Regions from separate parts of the Shouchella sp. JSM 1781072 genome, predicted to be linked through region 2. Evidence: predicted binding sites of a transcription regulator. Region 2 holds the regulator's gene; each other region holds the start of a gene.

Region 1 (4,289 bases), 930 kb from region 2:
TGAGGCTGAGCCAGAACATCAAGATTTTTATAAAAAGCAACCAAAGCACTACAAAAAAGACCGAGAAGAAAGTGGTCGCGATACGTTTATTGATTCTCATTGGAAGCAAGTGTAAGCTCACGCTAACAGGATAAGGGGATTAAGGTTATGAACAGTTCGAGAAAGCATCGTGTGTTGTTTTTTATCGGCTCTCTTAGCTTAGTTCTAATTGTGAGTTTGCTTATTGCCATGGTTGTTATTCAATCATGGCGCTATACAGAAGCAGGTAAGGTGCCTTTAAAAACAGGCGTTATCTTGCATGCAGTCAATGAACAACTATTACCTGAAGGCTTGTCAACGCCGTCTTTCTTTGTTCGCCCGGTTGCGCCTACTATTGAACGGCAAGATCGTTTAATGGAAACAAGTGATGGGGAGGAAATCGCCGTGCGCACGTATTCTCCTGTTCAAGCGGGTCCTCATCCAGTAATCGTCTATTATCACGGTGGTGCGTTTATGGAGGGATACGGAAATATTGAAACCCATGATAATATTCTTCGAGCTCTTGCAAATCGAACAAATGCGATTATCGTGGCGCCGAATTATCGGGTTGCACCAAGCTATCATTTTCCGACTGCCTTAAATGACAGTTTTGAGACATTAGAGTGGGTCATGAACCATGCATCAGAGCTTGATGCAAATATGGATCAAGTTGCTGTTGTGGGGGATAGTGCAGGAGGCAACTTAGCTGCCTCGGTTATCATGAAAGCAAAAGAAAGTAATCTTTCCGTGCATAGCGGTGTATTTCTCTACCCATTAACAACGTTTGAAGATCTTCCGTTCGCTTCAAGAGATCTTTACTCGAGTGGCTATTATTTTCTATCCCGCTCTGTCATGGAAAAAGCGCGTTCAGCCTATACGCCCAATGAAGAAGACTGGTTAAATCCTCTTGTTTCTCCATTGTTAATGGATGATTTACGTGGATTTCCTGATTCTCTTGTTGTTACAGCTGAATTTGATCCCCTAAGAGATGAGGGAGAAGCATTTGCTGAACGACTGTATGATGCTGGAAACAACGTCGAAGCGGTCCGATTTAAAGGTACGATGCATGGGTTTGTTTCTTTTTATGAAGTAATGGGCAGAGCAGATTATGCGCTGCAGTACGTGAGCGATTTTTTAAAAGCTTCATTTAATGGATCAAGGGGCTTTGTTTCTCAACCGTTCCAAGTTGTTGAAATGGATGAGGGGGATACCCTTCAAGATGAAGTAGAAGCTTATGGTATGGGTATGTATCTGTTGTGGCAAAAGTTGACGCGCTTGGTCTCGTCTTAGATAAAAAGAAGGCTTCGCACATAATGCGAAGCCTTCTTTTGTTGTTATGAAAGGGGGCTATTTTTCGCAAAAGCAACAAATGTTTCTTCTGCTTCATTTAGCCCACAAGCGCCACACTGGATGCGAATAGCTGGCCCGTTGTAATGCATATGGATAGGTGTTAACGTTTCTTCCTCAAATGTTTCTACGATTTCACCGCTTCTCGGATCTAATTTAACCGGTAAAGCCGCTTGGTCAATTTGATGGAAACGAGTACGGTTTGTTTTGCATTTCGGACATAGATACGCTTCTGTCATGGAAAAGCACCTCCTTACGTTTACTATTCGCCAATTAAGGGTATTTCATGATTGCGTTAACAAGAAAGTCTTGGTAAAGATGTGTCTGCTTCGTAACTTTTTTTTGTCTAATTTATGATAATTTATGTTCACAAGAAGTTATTTCCCCCATTTTCTTAAAGAAAGTGGTAGGATGGAAGCATCTAAGTTGCACGTTCATTGTTTCACATAGTTAACGCGCAATGAATTTATTATGCCAAAAGAAAGGTGATATTATTGGGTATGCCATCCTCTTTTTTTAAATGGATTTCGTTAGCGATGGTCGCTGTCTTTCTGAGTGGCTGTGGAAGTTTAACGGTACTTGATCCACAAGGGCCAGTCGCTGAACAGCAAAGTGATTTAATCTGGCTATCAATATGGTTTATGATTTTTATTGTATTAGTTGTATTTGTTCTATTAACGATCATGCTTGTTAAATATCGTGATCGAGGAAATAACGACAACTATGATCCTACTATTGAAGGTAGTCATAAGCTCGAATTTATTTGGACAATTATTCCTATTGTCATTGTAACAATCTTATCTATTCCAACTGTTATGACGATTTACAGTTTGGAAGAAGCGCCTGAAATTGAGGAAGTCGATGCACAGCAGGAACCGCTTGTAATTCACGCAACAAGTGCAAACTGGAAGTGGATTTTCAGCTATCCAGAACAAGGGATTGAAACTGTGAACTACATTAACATTCCTGAAGATCGACCGATTTTATTTAAATTGACCTCTGCCGATGCCATGGCTTCATTCTGGGTACCGCAGCTTGGTGGACAGAAATATGCGATGTCAGGTATGGAAACAGAATTGTACCTCGCTGCGACTGAAGTTGGACAATATGAAGGTCGGAACGCAAACTTTACAGGTGAAGGGTTTGCTGAACAGCGGTTTACGGTAACAGCTCAAACCGATGAAGCGTTTGATGAGTGGGTTGAAGAAACACAAGAAAACGCACCGTCGTTATCTGAAGAGGAGTACATGCACTTAATGGTTCCTGGTCATTCAGAAGAAATGACGTTCTCATCGACACACCTTGAATTCGTTAATCATGCATATGACGCAACATACTCGTTGGAAAAACGAGCAGAGCTTGGTTATGAAGCGCACAGCCCTCATTCAAGAGAGGGAAAAGCGTTTGACCTGCCACTCTTAACTCAGCCAATTGACACAGATAAAACGTACGAAGTGGAGTTGGATGATGAGTAAGATGAATCAAGCGCAAGAGAGGGGATATACCGTTGAGGTGGGATGAATTTATTGTAACGGGTGACCCGTTTATCCTAGTTGCGCAGATCTCAATTGTGCTTACTAGTATAATCGCTGTAGTTGCCCTCACATATTTTAAAAAATGGAAGTACGTATGGAATAACTGGGTTACGACAGTTGACCATAAAAAAATTGGGATTATGTACATTGCCTGTGCACTTCTAATGCTCTTTAGAGGTGGCGTGGATGCGATGATGATGCGTACTCAATTAGCTGCACCAGAACTAGATTTTTTAAGTGGTCAACACTATAACGAAATTTTCACTACACACGGAACCATTATGATCATCTTTATGGCAATGCCATTCTTGATCGGATTAATGAACGTGGTTGTTCCTTTACAAATTGGAGCACGTGACTTAGCCTTTCCATTCTTGAATAACTTGAGTTTTTGGACGTTCTTTTTCGGGATGGCACTCTTTAATATTTCATTTATTATTGGCGGATCACCGTCAGCAGGTTGGACGTCTTATTTCCCACTTGCATCGAATGATTTCAGTCCAGGCGTAGGGCAAAACTATTACGCACTAGGAATTCAGTTATCAGGTATTGGTACGCTTGCAACAGGAATTAACTTTATTGTAACGATTTTACGCATGCGTACAAAAGGCATGTCGCTAATGAAGATGCCGATGTTTACATGGACTGTCTTCATTACGTCTCTAATCATCGTATTAGCATTCCCGGTATTGACCGTTGCTTTAGCGATGATGACGTTTGACTTACTGTTTGGCACACATTTCTTTACCTTGCAAGGTGAAGGGCTCGATATGCTCTGGGCAAACTTGTTCTGGATATGGGGACACCCCGAAGTATATATTGTTGCCTTACCAGCGTTCGGGATATTCTCAGAAATTATTTCAACGTTTGCTCGTAAAAAACTGTTTGGCTACAATGCGATGGTGGCATCCATTGTCGTGATCTCAGGTTTAAGCTTCCTTGTATGGGTTCACCACTTCTTTACAATGGGGAACAGTGCAGCAGTGAACTCATTTTTCTCCATTACAACGATGGCGATTTCTGTACCAACTGGGGTGAAAATCTTTAACTGGTTGTTTACGCTACACAAAGGGAAGATTCGCTTTACATCACCAATGCTTTGGTCATTAGGATTTATTCCGAACTTTGTTGTCGGTGGTGTAACAGGTGTAATGTTAGCAATGGCTGCGGCCGATTATCAGTATCATAATACGTATTTCTTAGTGTCTCACTTCCACTACGTATTAATTGCTGCGACTGTGTTTTCATGTTTTGCTGGTTTAATCTACTGGTATCCAAAAATGTTTGGTCACCGTATGAACGAACGTATTGGGAAATGGGTATTCTGGATCTTCATGATCGGATTTAACGTATGTTTCTTCCCGCAATACTTCTTAGGATTAGACGGGA
Region 2 (4,289 bases):
TAGGTAGGAGCGAGTATAGTACTAAAGCCGTTAATGCGGGGACGAATCCAATTCCTTGTCCAATAATGGAAAAGAACGGAATCATAATGCCAAATAGAGCAAGGCTTGGAATCGTTAGTAAAATTGAGGCTGCTGCTAAAACCGTTTCGGCTAATGTTTCGTTTACTGTTAAATAAATCCCAACACTCACACCAATGGCAATGGCGATCATGATGGCAAGGCCAACAAGCATGATGTGTTCCATTGTTGAGTTAAACATACTTGTCGAATTAATTTGCACAAATTCAATAAATTCTCTCAGGTGAGCCCCCTCCTTTTCATGTAAACTATCAGTACCCTATTATAAAGCAAATGAAACAAAAAGAGACAAAATTTTTCAAATCTCGATTCTTTTCTTACCTCCCCCAAAAAAACAGTTGATTATAACAAACACAGAAAAAAGACGATTAATCCTTAGTAGAATTAACCGTCTTTTGTCCAAGCTTCATTACTGTGCTTCACTATGTGATTCTGGTGAAGGTCTCGTATATTTACGGTAAGTTGCACGTGAAATGGCGATACTAATCTCATACAAAATGAGCATCGGTAATGTAACCAGTAAATGTGACATCAGTTCTGGAGGTGTAATTAAGCCTGCAATAATAAGTAAGACAAAGTACGCATACTTTCTAATTTTCGTTAACAATTGTGGTGTTACGAGACCAATTCGTGTAAAAAACATCACGACAACTGGTAGTTGAAACAAAATACCAAATGGTACCGTTAATTGAAACAAAAACGAAAAATATTCGTTAATGCCGTACATTTCGTTAATGTCCAAACGATCTGCCATCGTACTCATAAACGACATAACGTACGGGATTAATATAAAATAAGCGAATGCAAACCCTGCAAGTAAAAGAAAAAATGAGATCGGAATATATGCAAGCGTCGCTTTTTGCTCTTCTTCTTTTAAACCAGGTGCAACGAATGCCCAAAGTTGATAAAGAATTACAGGTATAACGAGCACAAACGCAACAATCATCGCAAAATTAACGTAAATTCTTAAAGGATCCGTTAATCGAAAAGCGTGAAACGGCATATCGACTGCTTGAGGGGCAGTTTGCAAGTAAGAAATAACCGGGACGGCTAGCATAAAGCCGCCAATCAGCGCAACTACAAAAAAGACGAGGATTACGAGAACCCTGCGTCTTAATTCCACTGCGTGATCCATAATCGACATATCTGATAGAGGAATATTCTTTTTATGCTTTTTCTTTTTGAACATTTGCTGGCTTGTTATCCTCGTCATCATCGGCTAAACCTTTTGTTGCATTTTTGAATTCTTTCAACGTACTACCTGCAGCTTTTCCAAACTCAGGTAATTTCTTTGGACCAAAAATAATCAATGCTACAATCGCAATGATAATTAAACTTCCTCCTGATAATGGCATGTGTGTATGCCTCCCTTTTTAAAGTGGATAGTGTTTCAAGAAATATACAAGCGCTTGCAATTCAATTGCAAGATCAATATGGTGAACGCGAATATGTTCAGGTACTGAGAGTCGTACCGGTGTAAAATTAAGTATGCCGCTAATGCCTGCTTCAACGAGCTTGTCCGCACTATTTTGCGCTTGTGATGCTGGTACGGTTAACACAGCGATCGCTGTATCGTTCATTCCAATCTCATCAATCTTATTCCAGTCATAAATAGGTACATCGCCAATCGATGTGCCAATCTTCTTTTCATCTACATCAAAAGCATGGGTCATGACTGTACTATTGTTTTTAGAGAAATTATACTGTAGTAAGGCTGTTCCCAAATTTCCGACGCCGACAAGAATAACATTCGTTCTCTCATCTTGATCGAGTGTATCTCGAAAAAAAGAGAGAAGATATTGTACATTGTACCCATATCCCTTCTTTCCTAACGCTCCAAAATATGAGAAATCTCTGCGAATCGTTGCTGAGTCTACTTTAAGCGCTTGACTCAACTCTGTTGAGGAAACCCGTTGCTTGCCTGATGTGTGAAGATTCTCTAGAAACCGATAATAAAGCGGCAAGCGTTTTGCTGTTGCTTGAGGAATCTTTAGTTGGTCTGATTTCATGTCCGCCCCTTTCCGAGCATCAAGCTACATTCGCAACTTGCTTCCCCTCTATTGTACACCATTTTTCGTAAAATGAAAGAGCTCCCATAGAATGATTTGTTGTTGTTTGTTTGTCATTTGATGTAAACTGATGACAGTATAGAAATTTGTTTGTAAAGGTTGACTAAAAATGATTGTATTACAATGTGTGAACGTCTCAAAGTCGTTTGGCGCCGAGCCAATTTTAGAAAACGTTAAACTAGAAGTTCAGTCCAATGAGCGAGTTGCATTAGTCGGACGAAATGGTGCTGGTAAATCAACGTTATTAAAGATGATCGTTGGAGACATGGGTATTGATTCAGGCGACATTGTCATTCCAAAAAACGTTGAACTGGGTTACCTTTCACAGCATACGGACTTAAAATCAACGAAAACCATTTGGGATGAGATGGTAACTGTTTTTGAACCACTTATTAAAATGGAAAAACAGTTGCGGTCTCTAGAACAACAAATGGCAGATCCACTGCCTGATCATGCGTACACAAAGCTTTTGCAAGAATATGATCAAATGCAAAATGATTTTAAAGAACAAGGCGGCTATCAATATGAAGCCGATATTCGAGGGGTTCTTTCTGGTCTTCATTTTCAACAATTTGATTATGAAACACCGATTTCTTCGTTATCCGGCGGGCAAAAAACAAGGCTTGCTCTAGGAAAACTTCTTTTATCAAAACCCGCTCTTCTTGTTCTTGATGAGCCCACAAACCATTTAGACATGGTGACACTTACATGGTTAGAAAATTATTTGAACAATTACCCAGGTTCACTTTTAGTCGTTTCCCATGATCGCTATTTTCTTGATCGTCTAACGACAAAAGTCGTTGAGCTTTCGCGCCATCAAACAACAACATTTCACGGCAACTATAGCTTTTATCTTGAGGAAAAAGCAAAGCGTTATGAACAAGAGCTAAAGCAATTTGAAAAGCAACAAGCAGAAATTGAAAAACTTGAAACCTTCGTTGCAAAAAACCTTGTCCGGGCTTCCACAACAAAACGAGCGCAGAGTCGGAGAAAGCAATTGGAGAAGATGGATCGCCTTGAACGCCCTCAAGGAAATGAAAAATCAGCTTCGTTTGGGTTCGATATTGTTCGTCAATCTGGGAACGACGTGCTTACGATACGTGAACTGGAAGTGAAGTACGACGATCATACCGTTTTCTCGAATATGGATCTTGCGCTCACACGAGGCGAATCGGTCTGTTTATTAGGCGATAATGGTACAGGGAAAACGACCCTTTTAAAAGCTGTTACAGAACAAATCGATTATACTAGTGGGCAAATTTTGTTTGGTAGCAATGTTTCCGTTGGCTACTACGATCAGGAGCATGCAAAACTTCAAAGCAATAAAACGGTGCTCCAAGAAGTTTGGGATGAGTTTCCCGGGACCGTGGAAAAAGAGATTCGCAGTTTACTCGGGCTGTTTTTATTTAGTGGCGATGATGTTTTGAAGATTGTCTCTTCCTTAAGTGGTGGTGAAAAAGCAAGAGTGGCTTTAGCGAAGTTAATGATGGTAAAAGCGAACCTTCTTATCCTTGATGAACCGACCAACCATTTAGATCTTGATTCAAAAGAAGTGTTGGAAGCCGCACTAATCGATTATCCAGGTACCATTTTGTTCGTTTCGCACGATCGTTATTTTATTAACCGAATCGCGTCACGTGTTGTCGAGTTAGAAAATGGGGTAACAACAAGCTACCTCGGTGACTATACCTACTACTCAGACAAGAAAAAAGAAATGGCTGAACGAGCTGCACTTAACGACGAAACGACGAAAACGATTGAAGCAACACATGCTGAACAAACAGATAAGACCAATTATCAACAAGATAAAGAACTGAAACGTTTGGAGCGTCAAAAGGAAAGGCGCCTCCTTGCAATTGAAGAGCAGATCGAATCTCTAGAGCTTGAAAATCAAGAACTTGAGACACAGATGCTCGAACCTGACGTCTATTCAGATCACGTTAAAGCAAAAGAGATCCAAGACCAACTTGCATCAAATGGACAAAAGATGGACGCTTTAATGGAAGAATGGGAATCGTTGCAGTAAAAAAAGAGAGTAGCCGCTACTCTCTTTTTTCTATAATGACTGCGAAAATGACGTTAACGGCATTCCTGGTCGTCCATTCATATTAAGTTGGCCTTTTGCACCGTTTATCCACATTT
Region 3 (4,289 bases), 960 kb from region 2:
ACAAGTCGGTGATGAAGTGAACATTGAATGTGATGTCATAGGAAAGTATGTTGAACGATTATTAACAGCTAACGATACGTCGATTCCAAAAGGAAATTTAACAGAAGTCTTACAAGAAAACGGGTATATGTAGAGAGGGGATGGCTCCGTGTTTGACTCAATAGAACATGCGCTTGCTGCTTTAAAAGCAGGAGGAATGATTATTGTTTGTGATGACGAGGATCGTGAAAATGAAGGTGATTTTTTAGCTTTAGGAGAAAAGACGACGGCTCAGACAATTAATTTCATGGCAACACATGGAAGAGGATTGATTTGTACACCAATCACAAAAGAAAAAGCACAAACCCTCCAGCTTAATCAAATGGTGACACACAATACGGATTCACATGAAACAGCTTTTACCGTAAGCGTGGATCATCGTAACACCACAACTGGAATTTCTGCTCAAGAGCGGGCAGATACGGTTCAAGGGCTAGTCTCTAAAGATGCAGTAGCAAGTGATTTTAAACGACCTGGACATATCTTTCCACTTGTTGCAAAAGAGGGTGGTGTATTAAGACGAACCGGCCATACGGAGGCGGCAGTTGATTTTGCCACATTATGTGGGGCGGATCCTGTAGGTGTTATTTGCGAAATTATGAATGAAGATGGAACGATGGCTCGTGTACCGGAATTACGTAAAATTGCAGATGAACATGGTCTACCAATGGTGACGATTAAAGATTTAATTGCGTATCGTCGTAAAACCGAATCGGTCATTCATCGGGAAGCGGAGATTCAATTACCAACGGAATTTGGGACATTTCGAGCAATTGGCTACACCAACACTTTAGATGATAAAGAAAGTGTCGCACTTGTAAAAGGGACAATTGAAGAAGGAGAACCGATTCTTGTGCGAGTGCATTCTGAATGTTTAACAGGCGATGTGTTTGGCTCGAAGCGATGTGACTGTGGGCCTCAACTTCACGCTGCTTTAAAACAAATTGAGGAGGCAGGTAGCGGAATTTTGCTTTATATGAAGCAGGAAGGAAGAGGCATTGGTTTAATCAACAAGTTAAAAGCATATGAGCTTCAAGAAAAAGGGTTTGATACAGTTGAAGCAAATGAAAAATTAGGATTCCCAGCAGATTTGAGAGATTATGGCGTTGGCGCTCAGATTCTTAAAGATTTAGGGATTAAAGAAATGAAGATTCTAACGAATAACCCTCGTAAAATTGCAGGACTGGAAGGGTACGACTTAAAAGTTGTGGAGCGCGTGCCGCTTCAACTTGAAGGATTTGCTGAAAATGAGCGTTATTTAAAAACAAAAAAAGATAAGTTAGGGCACATGCTGCACCTTTAGGAGGAACTAGATATGGGAACGGTTTATGAAGGACATTTAGTTGCAACGGATTTGAAAATCGGAATTGTTGTCGGGCGGTTTAACGATTTTATAACGAGTAAACTTTTAAGCGGTGCACAAGATGCATTTGTCCGTCATGGAGCAGAGGAGCGTAATGTGGATGTTGCGTGGGTGCCAGGCGCATTTGAAATTCCATTTGCAGCAAAACAAATGGCAGACTCAGGCAACTATGATGCAATCGTAACATTAGGTACAGTGATTCGAGGTTCAACTCCTCACTTTGATTATGTGTGTGGGGAAACGGCCAAAGGTGTATCAAACTTAAATATGACAAGTGGCATTCCTGTTATTTTTGGTGTATTAACAACAGATACAATTGAGCAGGCGGTTGAGCGAGCTGGTACAAAAGCTGGAAATAAAGGATGGGAAGCTGCAACGGCTGCCATTGAAATGGCGAATTTAGCAAAACAATTTAATAAATAACCTTCTACAGTTGCCCCTATCACTTTAGTAAGTGGTAGGGGTATTTCCATTTAATGGATTGCGAAAATTGTCATATAATCGTTCTCATTAAGGATATTCATAAGCTACAATTAAGAATGGTCAACTTAGAGAAAGTAGGGGAGAACGATTTACAAAGAAACATTAACTGAACTAATTACGTTAGCGATTAAGAAAAAGACATTGCTTGCAACGAGTAAGCTTGCGTTTTTATTATCTGCCATGCTTGCAGGTGGCTACGTTGCGATTGCTGTTGTACTTGTATACATTATCGGTGATCCGATTGTACAAAGCTTCCCAGCCTTTACACCAATTGTTATGGGACTAGCTTTTGGTGTAGCACTGTTGCTTGTTATTTATGCTGGATCTGATTTATTTACAGGTAGTGTGCTGTACTATACAGTGTCCACGTTACAGAAAAAAACATCGATTAAAGATACGTTAACAAACTGGATTTGGACCTATGGCGGAAATTTACTAGGTGCCTTATTTATAGCAGGACTCATTTATATGACGGGCATTTTTGCTGGTATAACAGAAGATCATTATTTGTTACAAGTGACGGAGAAAAAAATGACCACCGACACAATGGAGTTATTTTTTAGAGGAATCTTTTGTAACTGGCTTGTGTGCTTAGCAATTTGGACACCGATGCGTTTAAAAAACGAGATGGCGAAATTGTTTGTTGTTTTTATTATTATCTTTGCATTCTTCGCATCTGGTTATGAGCATAGTATTGCGAATATGGGATTGTTCCACTTAGCCCTTCTTCATAATCCTGGAGTTGAAGCAATTTCACTTGCAGGCTATGCAGCGAACATGATTCCTGTTACACTTGGAAACATTATTGGTGGAAGTGTGTTTGTCGGTATGGTTTACTATTACATTTCGAAAAAAAGTGAAATACAAGGAAATGAGCCGAAATAAACGCTAGGAAGTGAACCAGCTCTGGTTCCTTCCTTTTTACGTTTTTCGAGTGCGGAGAAGGTGCTTATGGACAAGCTGTTCTTCGTTTAATGGGCTTTTTTTTCCCCATTCTCCCTGTGCATGCCGTTTGCATGTTGCGAGGAGCTGCTTATCAATGAGGGGGAGGTCGTAATCAATAAACGGTCTAGTGCCGATTTGATTGAAGTGATCTTGTAAATCAAGTTGGAGCTGTTGTTCGTCAATCCCTAGTTGATTGAGCTGAAATGAACGTGTTTGTAAACGAGTTAGCACGCGATGAAAAAGAATTTTAGCCCCTTTTTCATTTCCTCTCCTTTCATGGTAAAGCGCAACGGCGGTTTGGATGAGAACGACATAAGGTGACAATCGGTCTGGGTCAGGCTGTTTCTTCCATTCATGTTCCAAAACTTCATGGCATTCAAAATAATCACGGTCGACATGGAAATAATGGAGAAACGCTAAATAATTGCTGGGATACAATTCTTTTCGACTCCTTTCGAGTTATTTCTTGAAAAAAGCCCTCCTAATCGATTATGGTATACTTAACAAAAAATGATTGGTGAGAAGAAAATGACGATTTATAACGTAAAAACACCGTTATTCGAGGGGCCACTTGATTTATTATTGCATTTAATCTCACAAGCTGAAGTAGATATTTATGATATCCCAGTTGCGACGATAACGGATCAATATTTAGACTATATCCATACAATGCAGGAACTCGAGTTAGATGTTGCGAGTGAATACCTTGTAATGGCTGCAACGTTACTGCAAATTAAGAGTCAAATGTTGCTTCCAAAACAAGAAGAATTGTTTGATGAAAATGAGCAATGGTTAGAAGAAGATCCTCGAGATGAACTGATTGAACAATTAATTGAGTATAAAACCTATAAAGAAGCAGCCAAACATTTAAAAGATCAAGAAGAAGTACGCCATTCTTTACATACGAGAAAACCTGAGGAATTACAGCATTTTTTGTCGGACGAGGAAGAACGGCAGCTACAAATTCAACACGTAACCCTTGTGGACATGCTGGGCGCCTTTCAAAAGATGCTGCAGCGAAATGCTTGGAATCGACCTAAAACAAAAGTGGTCCATTCTGAGGAGCAATCGGTTGAAAAACGAATTGTTGAGCTGTTAAATCAGATTGAAAGAATGAACGGGCCAACACAATTTTCTACATTGGTCGAGCGAGAAGATCGCTCTTCTATGATTGTCTCGTTTTTAGCAATCCTTGAGTTAATTAAAACATCAACAATCTATTGTGTTCAAGATCAAAGTTTTGAAGAAATTATGATTTTTATACGGGACGGAGAAATAAATGGACGCTGAAACATTGGCAAAAATTGAAGGACTGTTATTTGTAGTTGGAGACGAAGGCATTTCTATATCAGAACTAAAGGATTTAATTGAGCTTGAAGATGACGTGATTGAAGCTGGATTAGAACGGTTAAAGCAAGACATGGAACAAACAAATCGTGGCATTCGTATCGCGAGATTA

What was found. The regulator Rex, encoded in region 2, represses fermentation and respiration genes when NADH is low (regulators of the CRP and FNR family bind a similar motif). The targets are predictions, from matches to a motif close to TTGTGAAATATTTCACAA.
Region 1: the regulator Rex is predicted to act here: its motif matches at 1,796-1,813, upstream of qoxA (cytochrome aa3 quinol oxidase subunit II).
Region 3: the regulator Rex is predicted to act here: its motif matches at 1,884-1,901, upstream of ACE1TH_RS05130 (formate/nitrite transporter family protein).

What each region holds. Positions count from the first base shown of each region.
Region 1 covers NZ_JBHFQE010000001.1:938,470-942,758, forward strand. Annotated here, with positions in the region: gene msrA (peptide-methionine (S)-S-oxide reductase MsrA) at 1-115, shown strand, start outside; gene ACE1TH_RS04965 (alpha/beta hydrolase) at 148-1,308, shown strand; gene ACE1TH_RS04970 (DNA alkylation repair protein) at 1,353-1,604, opposite strand; gene qoxA (cytochrome aa3 quinol oxidase subunit II) at 1,866-2,840, shown strand; gene qoxB (cytochrome aa3 quinol oxidase subunit I) at 2,867-4,289, shown strand, end outside.
Region 2 covers NZ_JBHFQE010000001.1:7,895-12,183, reverse strand. Annotated here, with positions in the region: gene ACE1TH_RS00090 (ABC transporter permease) at 1-244, opposite strand, end outside; gene tatC (twin-arginine translocase subunit TatC) at 488-1,237, opposite strand; gene tatA (twin-arginine translocase TatA/TatE family subunit) at 1,245-1,433, opposite strand; gene ACE1TH_RS00075 (redox-sensing transcriptional repressor Rex) at 1,452-2,087, opposite strand; gene ACE1TH_RS00070 (ABC transporter ATP-binding protein) at 2,257-4,173, shown strand; gene tsaD (tRNA (adenosine(37)-N6)-threonylcarbamoyltransferase complex transferase subunit TsaD) at 4,204-4,289, opposite strand, start outside.
Region 3 covers NZ_JBHFQE010000001.1:964,687-968,975, forward strand. Annotated here, with positions in the region: gene ribE (riboflavin synthase) at 1-133, shown strand, start outside; gene ACE1TH_RS05120 (bifunctional 3,4-dihydroxy-2-butanone-4-phosphate synthase/GTP cyclohydrolase II) at 149-1,342, shown strand; gene ribH (6,7-dimethyl-8-ribityllumazine synthase) at 1,355-1,825, shown strand; gene ACE1TH_RS05130 (formate/nitrite transporter family protein) at 2,012-2,770, shown strand; gene ACE1TH_RS05135 (DUF309 domain-containing protein) at 2,807-3,268, opposite strand; gene ACE1TH_RS05140 (segregation/condensation protein A) at 3,359-4,120, shown strand; gene scpB (SMC-Scp complex subunit ScpB) at 4,110-4,289, shown strand, end outside.